One region of the Brevibacillus sp. HB2.2 genome, then DNA from elsewhere that is predicted to be linked to it. Evidence: riboswitches for the same ligand, from Rfam matches in the RefSeq annotation. Region 1 holds a riboswitch; each other region holds the start of a gene.

Region 1 (4,385 bases):
TTGACGCTTGATGTTTTCGGAAATCACCTTGACGTAATCGCTTCCTGGCTTGAATAATTCCCGCAGCGTATAGAGCTTGCCTGTTTGGATATCAGCGGTGATCGAACCGAGGAAGGTCATGCCGTGAGCCATTTGCGGTGTATAGGCGTAGTTGCTCAACACAACACTGAAAATACCGCGTTCGTTTGTCTTGATTTCGTAGCTTCCTTGCATTTCTGTATTTCCCGGTACCTGGACCCGTTGTTGCTCGTGAATTAAGCCTTGAACCGTTTGATAAATCGCCCGGTTGATATCTTTTTCCGCTTGCTGGTTGGCTAATCCCGCCAATTGCGGATAGTAAATCGTGGTGTTCGGACGGCTAATCGTCCGTGTCAGCACGGTAGCTGGCAATTGATTAAGTTCCACCTTTTTCTGTTTACCTCCTGTACGCGAGAGTTGTGTAATAGCCTATTCGAAATTGTTTTTGGCTGTTCTTACTTTTTTCACAAATTTGGCAAAGGTTTGGCTATATAATGGGGAAAGAATCCGATACATAAGTAATAAGGAAAAGGGGGGCAATTATGATTCAATTGATTCGCAATACCTTGACTGACAAAGAAGGCTTTATGATTTTTATCCTATGGAATCATTTGTGGATGGCGGGACTCATTGCCTACCAAGTGGATGTGAACTTCTGGAAAGTGACGTCCTTGGGATTGCTGGTCACTTTAATTGTTTCGCCGTATTATTTCATTCGCAAAGATAGTCTTGTGATTCGTTATCTGGTAGCAATTGGACTCATGTTCTATGCGATTTCATTCGATCACTTTACCGATTACCAGGAGATCACCTTCCTCGCTTTTATCGTCATGGGCTTTTTGGCAGCCTATTTGGATTGGAAGCTGGTCGTAACAGCGGGAATTACCCAAATCATTGTTACGGTTATCGGGTTCTACACAGGAACCTACCAGATCTTCGATGGTGATTTTTCGGAGATCAATTTGCTTATGCGTATTGTCACGATTCTCATGATGATGGGAGCCGTAACGTATCTGTGTCTCGCCGGACAAGCCTCCCTGCAAAAAGCGCACGACGCAAGGCAGGAAGCGGAAGAGAAGGAGCGTCGTCTGGGAGAAATGCTTTTGAACATCCAGGAAATGACGGAGCAGCTAGATCGTACAAGCGATCATGTGCATGAGCATGCGGAAGGTACGAAGCGCAATACAGATGAAATGATGGTAGCCTTCAAGGAAGTCGCCGTCGGCATGGAATCGCAGGCGAATTCTACGGTGAAGATCGAGGAAGAGGTTCAATCCATCGATCAGGAAATCGAGGCAGTCACATCGCAGACCAACGCAATGAAAACAGAATCGCAACAAAACAACCGTCGTCTGACAGAAAGCGTTCAGATGATGAACGAGCTGTCCTCGCAGATGGAGCAAATTGTGCAAGCAGTTAATGTAGCAGCCTCTACGATTCACCAGCTCAATCGACAGGCGAATCGCGTAGAGGAAATTGTCGGCGCTATTAATCAGATCGCGACACAAACGAATCTGTTGGCACTGAATGCGGCGATTGAATCGGCGCGTGCAGGTGAGCATGGACGAGGATTTGCTGTGGTAGCGGATGAGGTACGCAAGCTGGCAGAACAAAGCGCGACAGCCACACAGGAAATTACCGACATTCTCAAGTCACTCCACCAGGAAAGTGAGAATGCGGTGCAGCATATGAGCAGTGGGGAAGTGTCTGTTGCAAAAGGCCAAGAGCTGGCCGTAAAAACAGTGGCCTCCATTGAAGCAGTGCGTGCCGGAATGATGGCCTTCCTAGAAGCAGCTGATCAAGTAAGCTCCAGCATGGACCGGGTAAAAGTGCGTTCCGGCGAGGTTGCCATCGAGATGTCGACCATTACAGCGGTAACCGAGGAATCGGTAGCCAACTTAGAAGAGTTGTTTGCGACAGCAGAAAACCAGCATCAAAAAGTGCGTGAGATTACGGAAGAGCTGGGCGAGCTGAATACGTTGTCGCATCGCCTCCAGCAAACCTTTCACGTAAATTAGAGGTTGCGCTTCTCGCCAATTTCTCGGTGCTGAAAAGACGACTTTTGAAACTTTTATTTACTTGTAGAAGTGTTTGGAATTGAGAAAAAAGAATTGCATTTTCGAACCGTTCTGCTAGAATGAATTCCATTGTAACTAAATATATTCACCTACCTTATCAAGAGCGGCGGAGGGACTGGCCCGATGATGCCCGGCAACCACTGATCATGTCTATGCATGAACAGAAAGGTGCCAATTCCTGCAAAACCTGTACCATGGTTTTGACAGATGAGGAAGAGAACGGCTTCGTACGCAAACTCTTCCTCCGGGGAGAGTTTTTTTGTTGTATTTGTAAAAGAAGAGGGGGAATAAACGAACGATAAATTAATTTTATAAGAGAATATTCGTAAATAGTATTGAAAAAATAGGTAAAAAGCCGTACATTACCTAATAGGATAAAGAAAAACGTAAAGTTCGGATAGGGAGAGATACATCATGAAGAAGTTATTGCTGGCATTAACGACATTCGCAGTATTGGCAACAGGGTGCTCGACTGGCACAAGCGCACCGGCAGATCAGCCAGGAGGACAAGCAGCAGGACAAGAGGGGGCGGCCAAAAAGCGAATTGCTTTGATTTTGCCTGAGAAAATCGGTGTGAATCCATTCTTCCAACAAATGGACGAGGGTGCAAAGAAAGCCGCACAAGAGCTGGGCGCAGAAGTAAAAACGATCGAATCTACAGACCATGGAGCGATTGAAGAAAATCTGCGTGTGGCTGTTGCAGAAAATTATGATTTGATCATCACTTCTTCCTTTACATCAGAGGATGCATTGAAAAAAGTGGCTACCGAAAATCCTGACCGTAATTTTGCGATTATTGATACCGTAGTGGATTTGCCAAACGTTCGCAGTGTTACCTTCCGCGAGCAGGAAGCGGCTTACCTGGTGGGAGCAGCAGCAGGCTTGGCAACGAAAACGAACAAAGTGGGGATGGTTGTCGCACTTGATATTCCGCAGTTGAAAAAATGGACGGTTGGCTTCGGAGAGGGCTTGAAAGCGACAAACCCAAAAGCAGAGCTGATGGTCAACTATGTAGGAAGCTTCACTGACCCGGCAAAAGCGAAGGAATTGGCTTTGCTCCAAGCTTCCAAAGGCGCTGATTTCATTAACGGTGCAGCAGCAGTAGGCGACCTTGGCGTTTTCGAAGCAGCGAAGGAAAAAGGCTTCTTCACAGCAGGTCAGGACGTTGACCGTACGACGATTGATCCAGAGCATATTGTTCTGTCCCAATTGAAAGGGACTGACGCGGCAGCTTATGAAACCGTGAAGACCTTTGTAGAAGGAACGTTCAAACCAGGTGTTGTGGCATACGGCTTGAAGGAAAAAGGTGTTGGTGTAACCTATGTCACACACGAAAGCAAGACGCCGCTGAACGCTTTTATTGGACAAGAAGTGGTGGATAAAGTGAAAGCGATCAGCGATGAGATTGTAGCGGGTAGCCGCAAAGTACCAGACCAGTTTTAAAAAGGTTGTCGGTACTGAACGTTTATTTATAGCTTGTGCACAGTGATGGATGTGACCGACTACGGCTGTGTAGTCGGTCTTCCATTTTCATAAAAGGACTTACAGAAATGAGGGAGTGGGAATGACCGATCGCTTGGAAATGAGGGCCATGACCAAGAAGTACGGAGATTTTACCGCCAACGACAAGGTGTCGTTCTCACTGGCAGCAGGAGAGGTCCATGCGATTGTCGGGGAAAATGGAGCGGGCAAAACGACACTGATGCGGATGCTGTACGGGATGGAGCAGCCGACGTCGGGAGAGATCGTGTTAAACGGCAAGCCAGTTGTTTTTCGCGGACCAGAGGACGCGATTCGAAATGGAATCGGGATGGTTCACCAGCACTTTATGCTCTTCGGAGAATTCAGTGTGACTGAAAATATCGTGATCGGATATGAGCCGAAGCAAGCAGGCTTTTTCAACAGAAAGGACGCAGAGGACAAGGTGTGGGCGCTGAGTGAGCAGTATCGCATTCCGATTCATCCGCAGGCTATGGTAGCGAATTGCTCGATCGGGGAACAGCAACGGGTCGAAATTCTGAAGGTCCTGTATCAGGGAGCGGATATTATCGTGCTGGATGAGCCGACTGCTGTCCTTACCCCGCTGGAGGTACGCGACCTGCTGCAAACGATTCGAAACTTGGCAAAGAGCGGCAAGAGCGTCATTTTGATTACACACAAGTTGCAGGAAGTCATGGAGGTAGCCGATCGTATTACGGTACTGCGCGGGGGCAAAGTGACGGGAACGGTTTCGCGGAATGAGACAAATGCGGATGATTTGGCAAGATTGATGGTCGGACGAGAATTGCA
Region 2 (4,385 bases), on a different contig from region 1:
ATTAAGGCTGTAAAATACAGCGGCCAGAGCGATTCTGTCCCGGAAGTAATGACCGCAAAGGACAAACAAAAGACAGCCGCTCGCATCCATTGAGAAAAAAGCATGACACGCTTCTTGTCGAATCGGTCGATGTACGGTCCGGCTACCAACTGAATGGCGAGCGACGGCACGAAATACAGCAGCCACATCTGTCCGACCGCACCTTGTGAGCCTGTTGCCTGATAGATTAACCAGCTATTGGCGAGGGTACCGAGTGAGGCGCCGAGTTCTGAAATGAGCTGACCGAAAACAATCCAGCGATAAGAACGCTGCTGCCAGACAGAGGCTTGTACAGCGGTTTGGCTCATGGGGTGCTCCTGTCCAGGAATTCATCCCATAACAGGGGTAGCTTGTCCAGCGTATGACGGCGGAGTCTGTAACGGGAGCCTGCTGTTTCAACTAGATGGGCAGACCGCAGCATGGATAGGTGATGGTGTACTGTCGATTTCGCCATTGAGAGTTGATCGGTTATCTCTTGCAGGCTCAGGTCTTTTTCCGCGAGCATTTTGACCATGCGTAGCCTGTGCTCATCTCCGAGTGCTTTTAAGGCTTGCACCAGTGATGGGGGTGGCTGATAAGGATCTACAGCATCGTGCAAATTTTCGTCGGCAACAGGGTAATAAAAAATCTTCGTACCGACAGCATCGGCCTGTACGGTCCACGGGCGGTAGATCGCTTGCGGAATCAGCAGTACGCGTGTCACGGCAGGCTCTGGGAGGTAGCTAGATCCCGTCGTATACTCCACAAAGGCTTCGGGGTTGAGCTTTCCTAGCTTGCTTTGTTTTTGCGACCAATCCCGTTCTAGCATGCGAACGATTTTTTCCTCATGTGGCTTGATGTGAGTGGTATACCAGCCTTCCATCAATCCGAGAATATGGCCCCGCAGCACTTCTCCATCAACGGAAGTAATATGTTCGATATACGATTCAAAAAAGAGATGTGCGCTGCACGCTTCCTGCAAAGCGGCGCAATCATCCTTGCTTCCTTGTGCAGCCTTCCGCCGTGCTTCCTGCCTATTTTCACCGAGATAAGGAAGGGCTTCGTATCGGAGTTGTTCGATTGAGAGCTCTCTGACATACGAGAGAAAGGAATCCAGATCAGCGAAAGGGCAAAGATCAAGTAGTTGCAAAAGCGTCTTCCACGTGTTGTGCTTCTTCGCATATTCGACCTCTTGCCGTACAGAAGGTGATAGCTCGTCCAACAGTTGATGCCAGTAGGCAGGAGGGTGCTCCATCGTGTGATGCAATTGGTCGTAGGTAGCGGCAGCGATTCCCAAGGCAGCTTCGAATAAAGGAGAATACGAGAGCTCAACCCGATAGGTTGTTCGTTCACTGCCAATGTTCAAAATCTTCATGTGATCATCCTTCCAGAATTTGTACATAATTATGTATTTTATAAAATACGAATTTTAAATTCAATATTTTTCGAACGAAATGAGAAAAGGAAAAGAAGAATCACAAATCTCTAGCCAAAGAGATCATGTGATTCTTCTTTCTGTAAAGATATAGTTAGCCGACCGTGGATAATTGCAACGCACGCTGTAGTGCTTGCTCCAGATCAGCGAGGATATCGTCGATCGCTTCTGTGCCGACTGAGAGACGTATAAGTCCCGGGGTCACTCCGGCTGCTGCCTGCTCCTCTTCTGTCATCTGCTGATGTGTTGTGCTCGCTGGATGAATGATAAGTGACTTGGAATCTCCGACATTTGCGAGATGGGAGAACAGCTTCACTGACTCGATTAATGTTTTTCCTGCCTCAACGCCACCGCGAATGCCAAAGGTCAGGATCGCGCCAGCACCTTTTGGCAAATATTTTTGGGCCAATTCACGCTGGGAGTCTGACTCCAATCCCGGATAACTCACCCACTCTACGGCAGAGTGATTGGCGAGAAACTGGGCTACTGCCAAGGCGTTCTGGCTATGCCGCTCGATGCGCAGATGCAGAGTTTCTAATCCTTGCAGGAACAAGAAGGAGTTAATCGGAGCGACTGCTGCTCCGATATCGCGCTGGAGCTGGACACGTGCCTTGATAATATAGGCAAGCGGACCGACTGCTTCTGTATAGACGACGCCATGGTAGCTTGGATCTGGAGTAGTCAGACCTGGGAATTTTCCGTTGTTCCAGTCGAATTTTCCTGAGTCTACGATGATACCGCCAATTGCTGTTCCGTGGCCGCCGATGAATTTGGTGGTGGAGTGCACGACGATATCAGCCCCGTGCTCAAAAGGACGGCACAAAATCGGAGTCGCAAAGGTGTTGTCCACGATCAACGGCACACCATTCTCGTGAGCGATATTGGCGATCGCCTCGATATCAGCGACATCAATACGCGGGTTGCCGATTGTCTCGCAAAACACGGCTTTTGTCTTTTCATTGATATAGGCCCGGAAATTTTCTGGATTGGATTGATCTGCAAAATGAACCTTGATACCGAGGCGGGGAAGAGTGTGGGCGAACAGGTTGTAGGTACCGCCGTAGAGGCTGCTGGAAGCGACAATCTCGTCACCCGCATGTGCAATATTTAAGATGGCGAATGTAATGGCAGCCTGCCCGGATGCGGTCGCGAGTGCACCAACACCACCTTCGAGCAGAGCAACACGCTTCTCGAATACATCCTGTGTGGGATTCATGATGCGTGTATAGATGTTCCCAAACTCTTTTAGGCCAAACAGGTTGGCTGCCTGCTCCGTATCGCGGAAAACATAGGAGGTCGTCTGATAGATCGGAACAGCACGTGAGCCTGTTACAGGGTCAACCTCCTGCCCACCGTGTACCGCAAGTGTTTCTGGCTTCCATTGTTGTTGATCGGACATGTCCATCTCTCCTTTTACTATAAGGGAATCAGCGAATAAAAAAACGGAGCATTCTCCTGAGAAGAAGAAGGCTCCGATCATGCACGGGCTTGTGTTCATCTCTCAGAATCACTGGATTCTGCAGGAATTGGCACCATGCAGCTAGTCTGCTGGTTGCCGGGCTTCGTAGGGCCTGTCCCTCCACCGCTCTTGATGAAAATAATTGTTGTCGTAATTGTATGAAAATAAATCCGTGCTGTCAATGTGGAATATACAGTTATCAGGGAGGTTTTTATGTATATATGAATGAAGGTGGCTTACTCATGCCATTAATTTGTAACGGTTTTGTCTCAAGCTGTTCACATCCCGTGTGGCTACTGCCGCAGCGAAATAGGAGATAATGGTAGAAAATAGGGAGCATCAATGCAGGGTGAAGCCAAGTGCTCCTCGCGTTAGAAAAGTAAAAAAGCGTGTGATATCATGGAGGTGGTTACAACTGATCTGATCGTACATATAGGAGGATAAATAGCGATGAGCCATGGAGTAAAGGAAATGACACCACAAGAGCTGTTGGAAAAGCTGGAAGCCAAAGAGGAACTGCAAGTCATTGATGTACGTGAAGTGGATGAGTGGAATGCAGGTCACATTAAAGAGGCAAAGCTGATCCCACTTGGCTTTTTGCCACATCGTATCGATGAGCTGGATAAGAACATTCCGATTGTGATGGTTTGCCGCAGTGGTGCCAGAAGCAATACAGCTACAGAGTATTTGAGTGCACAAGGGTATGACGTGGCGAATATGGTTGGCGGCATGCTCGCATGGCCAGGTGAAGTGGAACAATAAACGAGATAGAAACAGTGTGAATGCCTCCCGTGTGTAATCAGGAGGCATCACACATGGGACAAGCAGGGAGGAAGCAACCGATGAGTGAAGGAGCACAATTGCAGCAGGAATCTGCAATGAAGAAACATTGGTTTCCTGTGTTAGCTGGTATTATCATTTTAGCTATCGTCGGAGTATTTGGTTATAATTACATGACAAAAGAGAAGATCGAGGTATTGAAGCCGATTGCAGACTTCACCTTAGACAACAGTGACGGAACAACCTATACATTTCATTCAAGTGCTGGCAAGGTACGACTGGTAGAGTTTATGTTTACCAAGTGCCCGGATATTTGTCCGGCGACTACGTTTAACATGGCCAAGCTGCAAGATCAGTTGAAGGAAAAGGGACTGTTCGGAGACAAAGTGGAGTTTGTTTCCATTTCCTTTGACCCTGATAACGATACACCGGAAGTCTTGCAGGAGTATGCAGCCAAGTTCAAGGCAGATCAGAGTGGCTGGAAGTTCCTGCGTGGGGACGCTCAGGCTGTAGAGAAAGTAACGAAGGATTTTGGTCTGATGGTCATTAAGGAGCCAGATGGTTCTTATTCCCACACGGCTCGCATGTTCCTTGTGGATGGAGAGGGAAACATGCGTCGCGCGTACGGGATGGCAGCTAACATGGAACTGGAAGTCATGATGAAAGAGATGGTACAGCTCGCTGACTAGCGGG
Region 3 (4,385 bases), on a different contig from region 1:
CTCATTTTTAGCCTTCGTGAACAACTGTTGGAGGTGCTCTTCTTCTACGTCTCGCAGTCCCATGTCATTGCGTGGAATGGCAAATGGATCTGTTCCCTGTTTTACGAATCCACGATTAGATGTAAACACATAGCGGTAGCCAGCTTCACGCGCTGTCTCCAGTACGATTGGACTTGTGTATCCAAACGGCAACGAGATGACTTCGATCTCTTTCTTCATCCAATCGCTTAAGCTGACGCGAGATATACGAAAATCCACAAAGAGGCGGTCCCTGTACTCTTTTTCGTCCTCTAAACGATGCAAGTCCTTCAAATAGACCGGAGCTGTTTCCGGGCCAAGATCGCCCCACTCATTTCTTTCTTCCTCTTCATGCAGACTGTACGTATGGGACCCGATTGTAACCAGTCCCGATTGAATCATTTCGTTAACTTGTTGACGCGTAAGTGGTGGCGTCATATTCTCCCGTTTTCGGTCAGCTACATCTCTTAAGCGCCCCGCAATCGCGAAGTTCACTGAAGGGTAGCCGTATGTACGCAAGATCGGAAATGCTTCTTTGTAGTAACTCTCATACCCATCGTCAAACGTAATCAAAACAGCATTCTCAGTCGGTAAGGTACCCGTCTCCATAAATCGCAGGAACTCCTCCAGCGAAATCGGATTCAGGTCATTATCATGCAAAAATTTCATGTGTCGGGCAAATTGATCAGGAGCTATGACATACCGCTGATTCGATTGATCCGTGACATGATGGTACGTCAAAACAACAACCTGATTGTTATACCACTTTTTCGTTTGAACCACTGCTTCTTCTGTTGGTGTGACGTTTGGCTCAGCATTTTTTGTCTCACTTATGCTTATAGACGTATCCACTTGGGGAAAAGGTTGCACTTCTTGTTTATTCTTTTTTTCCAGAAAAGATTCGCCTAAGAACCCAATAGCCACTATAAAAAACAAAAAAGTAAGAAACACGATCAGGAAGAGCCTTCTGTTCGGCAAAAAAACCCCTCCTCTACTTCCTCACTAGGAGATTCGACACAGTCATACAAATTCCTGTGCAACAATTGACCCAATAATTGGATGACTCTGCTCCTAAAAGAAAAAGAGCCCAGTAGCAACACCAGGCTCTTTTTATGTCTTTCGAATATTAGAGTTGAGCAGCCTCTTGCTTCAGAACTTCTGCTTTGTCTGTTTGCTCCCAAGGAACATTCAGGTCATTGCGTCCGAAGTGGCCATATGCAGCTGTTTGTTTGTAGATAGGACGACGCAGGTCGAGCTGCTTGATGATACCAGCAGGACGCAGGTCGAAGTGTTTGCGAACCAATTTCACCAGAGCTTCTTCGGAAATGGTACCTGTGCCGAATGTATCTACTGCGATGGAAACTGGTTGTGCTACACCAATTGCGTAAGCAACTTGTACTTCGCATTTGTCTGCAAGGCCAGCAGCCACGATGTTTTTCGCTACATAACGAGCTGCGTAAGCACCGGAACGGTCAACTTTCGTTGGATCTTTACCGGAGAACGCACCACCGCCATGACGAGCATAACCGCCGTAAGTATCTACGATGATTTTGCGGCCAGTCAAGCCAGCATCCCCTTGTGGTCCGCCAATTACGAAACGGCCAGTTGGGTTGATGAAGTATTTGGTTTCAGCGTCCAACAGTTCAGCTGGAACAACTGGTTTGATTACGTGTTCAACCAGATCTTGCTTGATTTGCTCCAAAGTTGTTTCAGGAGCATGTTGGGTAGAAATAACGATTGTATCGATACGAACTGGTTTGTCGCCATCGTACTCAACGGTTACTTGTGTTTTTCCGTCAGGACGGAGGTAAGCAAGTGTTCCGTTTTTTCGTACTTCAGTCAGACGACGAGCCAATTGGTGAGACATGCTGATTGGAAGTGGCATCAGTTCAGGTGTTTCATTGCAAGCAAAACCAAACATCAAACCTTGGTCACCAGCACCAATTGCTTCGATCTCAGCATCAGTCATTTTGCCTTCGCGTGCTTCCAATGCTTGGTCTACACCAAGTGCAATGTCAGCGGACTGCTCTCCAATTGCAGTAATAACACCGCAAGTGTCAGCGTCAAAACCGAATTTCGCACGGTCATAGCCGATTTCACGAATGGTTTCACGAACGAGCTTTTGGATATCCACATAAGTGTTTGTAGTGATTTCACCTGCTACGAGAACCAAACCAGTAGTTACGGAAGTTTCGCAAGCTACGCGAGCGTTTGGATCTTTGGACAGGATCGCATCCAAGATGGAGTCGGAAATTTGGTCACAAATTTTATCCGGATGTCCTTCAGTTACAGATTCGGATGTAAACAGACGACGACCTTTTTGCAAAGCCATGAGAAAATACCTCCTTTGACCTCATACAAATAGTGTGGTAGCCGAGTTAGGATTTTATCTACGTAAACGCAAATAAAAAACCTTTTCCAATTTTTAGGAGGAAAAGGTTTGAGCGTTTTTTGCTTCCTTCATCCTCTTATCGGCCAGAACAGATGTCCGTTCTGCTGGTTAGCACCGCTCTAGCTCGGTTGCCGGGCTTCATAGGGCCAGTCCCTCCGCCTGCTCTGGATAAGAGTATCCATTACGGATAATAGAATAATTGTTTTTTTCAGAGATGTCAATAGGAAAAATTTTACTTATAATTGATAGGCCTTTGAAAGTACAACCACTACCTCGGCGCGAGTTGCTCTTCCATTCGGTTTAAAGGAAGAACCGTACCCATTAACCCAATTTCTCGATGTTAAAGCCTCGATGGCAGGAGAAGCCCAGTGACTCGTTGGCACATCCCGATAATTCGAGGTACCATGATTATACATCAACACATTACGTGCCCGAGCGATCATTACCGCCATCTCTGCACGCGATATCGGCTGATCCGGCTTCATTTCATTCTTCGGGTACCCTTTCAAAATTCCCAATTGATAAGCTACACCTAAGTTGTGATACGCCCAGTGCCGCTTTGGCATATCCCGGAAGGTCGCTTTTCCTGTGTAGGTAGTCGCTACCTTAGAACCGGTCGCACGCATCGATTTAAGCAGCATCGTCGCAAACTCTGCACGGGTCACTGCCTGATTCGGCTTGAATGACGCATCATTAAACCCATTTACAATATCGCGAGAGCTAAGTCTGACGATCTCTGAGCGCGCCCAGTGGTCCGAAATATCGCGATAACCCGCTATCAATTTCTGCTGCGTCACCGTGAGTCGGTACGATTCATATTTGAACGAAGTACCACTATTAAGGCGTACATAATATTTTCCTGGCTGCAAACGCAAACCGATAATATCGTTTCCTCGCTTAGACAGCTCCGCTACCTCATTCGTCGAAGCAAGCGCATAGTTCATGTTTCGATCGCTATAGAGCGCGAAACGAAAGCCGCTATCGACAGGAATGTACGGTGCTCGGAACGTCACATACGATTCACTATTCACAGTAAATTGGAACCAGTCGGAATCCGTAGCTGTCGGAATCGTGCCTGACATCACTGTCCCAGCGCTTAACGGAGACGCAGTTTGATAGGTGTCATTCGGCTCATTAAAATCTTTTTTTACTGGCGTGTATCCCAGATCCAGCTGATATTCGCCATTCACCGCATTGCGATTATACTCACTCACACGGATGTAATACTTGCCTGGTGACACTTCTTTTTGGACGCGCTCTGTCGGATTGTCTTTTGTTCCATTATCGTAGGTAGGGTCCCAGACAACCATCTTTTTACCGAGCTCTTGTTTACCGATACTCAGCAATAGATCGACACGCTTGTTATCAGGACTAACAGTGACATCCAAATGCCCGTATTCACGAACATAGTAGGAGAACCAGTCCTGATCCCCTTCATCGTGAAAATTGCCTGTTACACTGATTTCGTTGCCTACGAGCGGCCTTGCCGTCTCTTGCGTATCGTTCGGTTCGTTACGGTCCGGATTGATGGTAAACTTACTCGTCAGTACGTAGGTAAATGCGTTGTTGACCCCTCCGTTACGCATTAACCGGATATTCATTTTCCCCGCTTTGACCGGGACAGTTATCGTATCTCCATTTCCGAAGTACTGCGTAATCGGCGGACGATTCTCTGGGTAAAAGGTAGCTGCCATCGCGGAAGAAATACCGGATGTCACTGACGCTGTAAAGCTGACCTTCCCATCGTAAGGGATGTCCATCTTCAGCCAGTCTATCGTATCTTTTGGTCCCAAATTTCCACGTATCTGAGACTCGATCGGGAACGCTTTTGCTGAGTACGTCTGATTATTCGGCTCTAAAAAGTCATAGGATAAGGACGTTCTAACTGCCTTGTCGACATTTAGCAACCCGTAGCCCGTTTTCCGGTCCCATCCCTTTTCCCCTAAGTCCGTAGCGGTTTGATAAAGCAATTGTC

The links. A riboswitch is a leader RNA that binds a small molecule or an ion and turns the genes downstream of it on or off. The one in region 1 is predicted to bind S-adenosylmethionine.
Region 2: it holds a riboswitch for S-adenosylmethionine, as region 1 does, so the genes downstream of both, HP401_RS28065 (homocysteine synthase) here and HP401_RS07210 (BMP family lipoprotein) in region 1, are expected to answer to the same signal.
Region 3: it holds a riboswitch for S-adenosylmethionine, as region 1 does, so the genes downstream of both, metK (methionine adenosyltransferase) here and HP401_RS07210 (BMP family lipoprotein) in region 1, are expected to answer to the same signal.

What each region holds. Positions count from the first base shown of each region.
Region 1 covers NZ_JABSUV010000007.1:151,420-155,804, reverse strand. Annotated here, with positions in the region: gene HP401_RS07220 (DUF3298 and DUF4163 domain-containing protein) at 1-405, opposite strand, end outside; gene HP401_RS07215 (methyl-accepting chemotaxis protein) at 561-2,036, shown strand; SAM riboswitch class I at 2,188-2,310, shown strand; gene HP401_RS07210 (BMP family lipoprotein) at 2,511-3,539, shown strand; gene HP401_RS07205 (ABC transporter ATP-binding protein) at 3,661-4,385, shown strand, end outside.
Region 2 covers NZ_JABSUV010000061.1:3,670-8,054, reverse strand. Annotated here, with positions in the region: gene HP401_RS28075 (MFS transporter) at 1-347, opposite strand, end outside; gene HP401_RS28070 (ArsR/SmtB family transcription factor) at 344-1,393, opposite strand; gene HP401_RS28065 (homocysteine synthase) at 1,548-2,852, opposite strand; SAM riboswitch class I at 2,945-3,051, opposite strand; gene HP401_RS28060 (rhodanese-like domain-containing protein) at 3,363-3,674, shown strand; gene HP401_RS28055 (SCO family protein) at 3,728-4,381, shown strand; gene HP401_RS28050 (YqzG/YhdC family protein) at 4,378-4,385, opposite strand, start outside.
Region 3 covers NZ_JABSUV010000019.1:85,677-90,061, forward strand. Annotated here, with positions in the region: gene HP401_RS15505 (polysaccharide deacetylase family protein) at 1-996, opposite strand, end outside; gene metK (methionine adenosyltransferase) at 1,145-2,350, opposite strand; SAM riboswitch class I at 2,484-2,585, opposite strand; gene HP401_RS15515 (S8 family peptidase) at 2,647-4,385, opposite strand, start outside.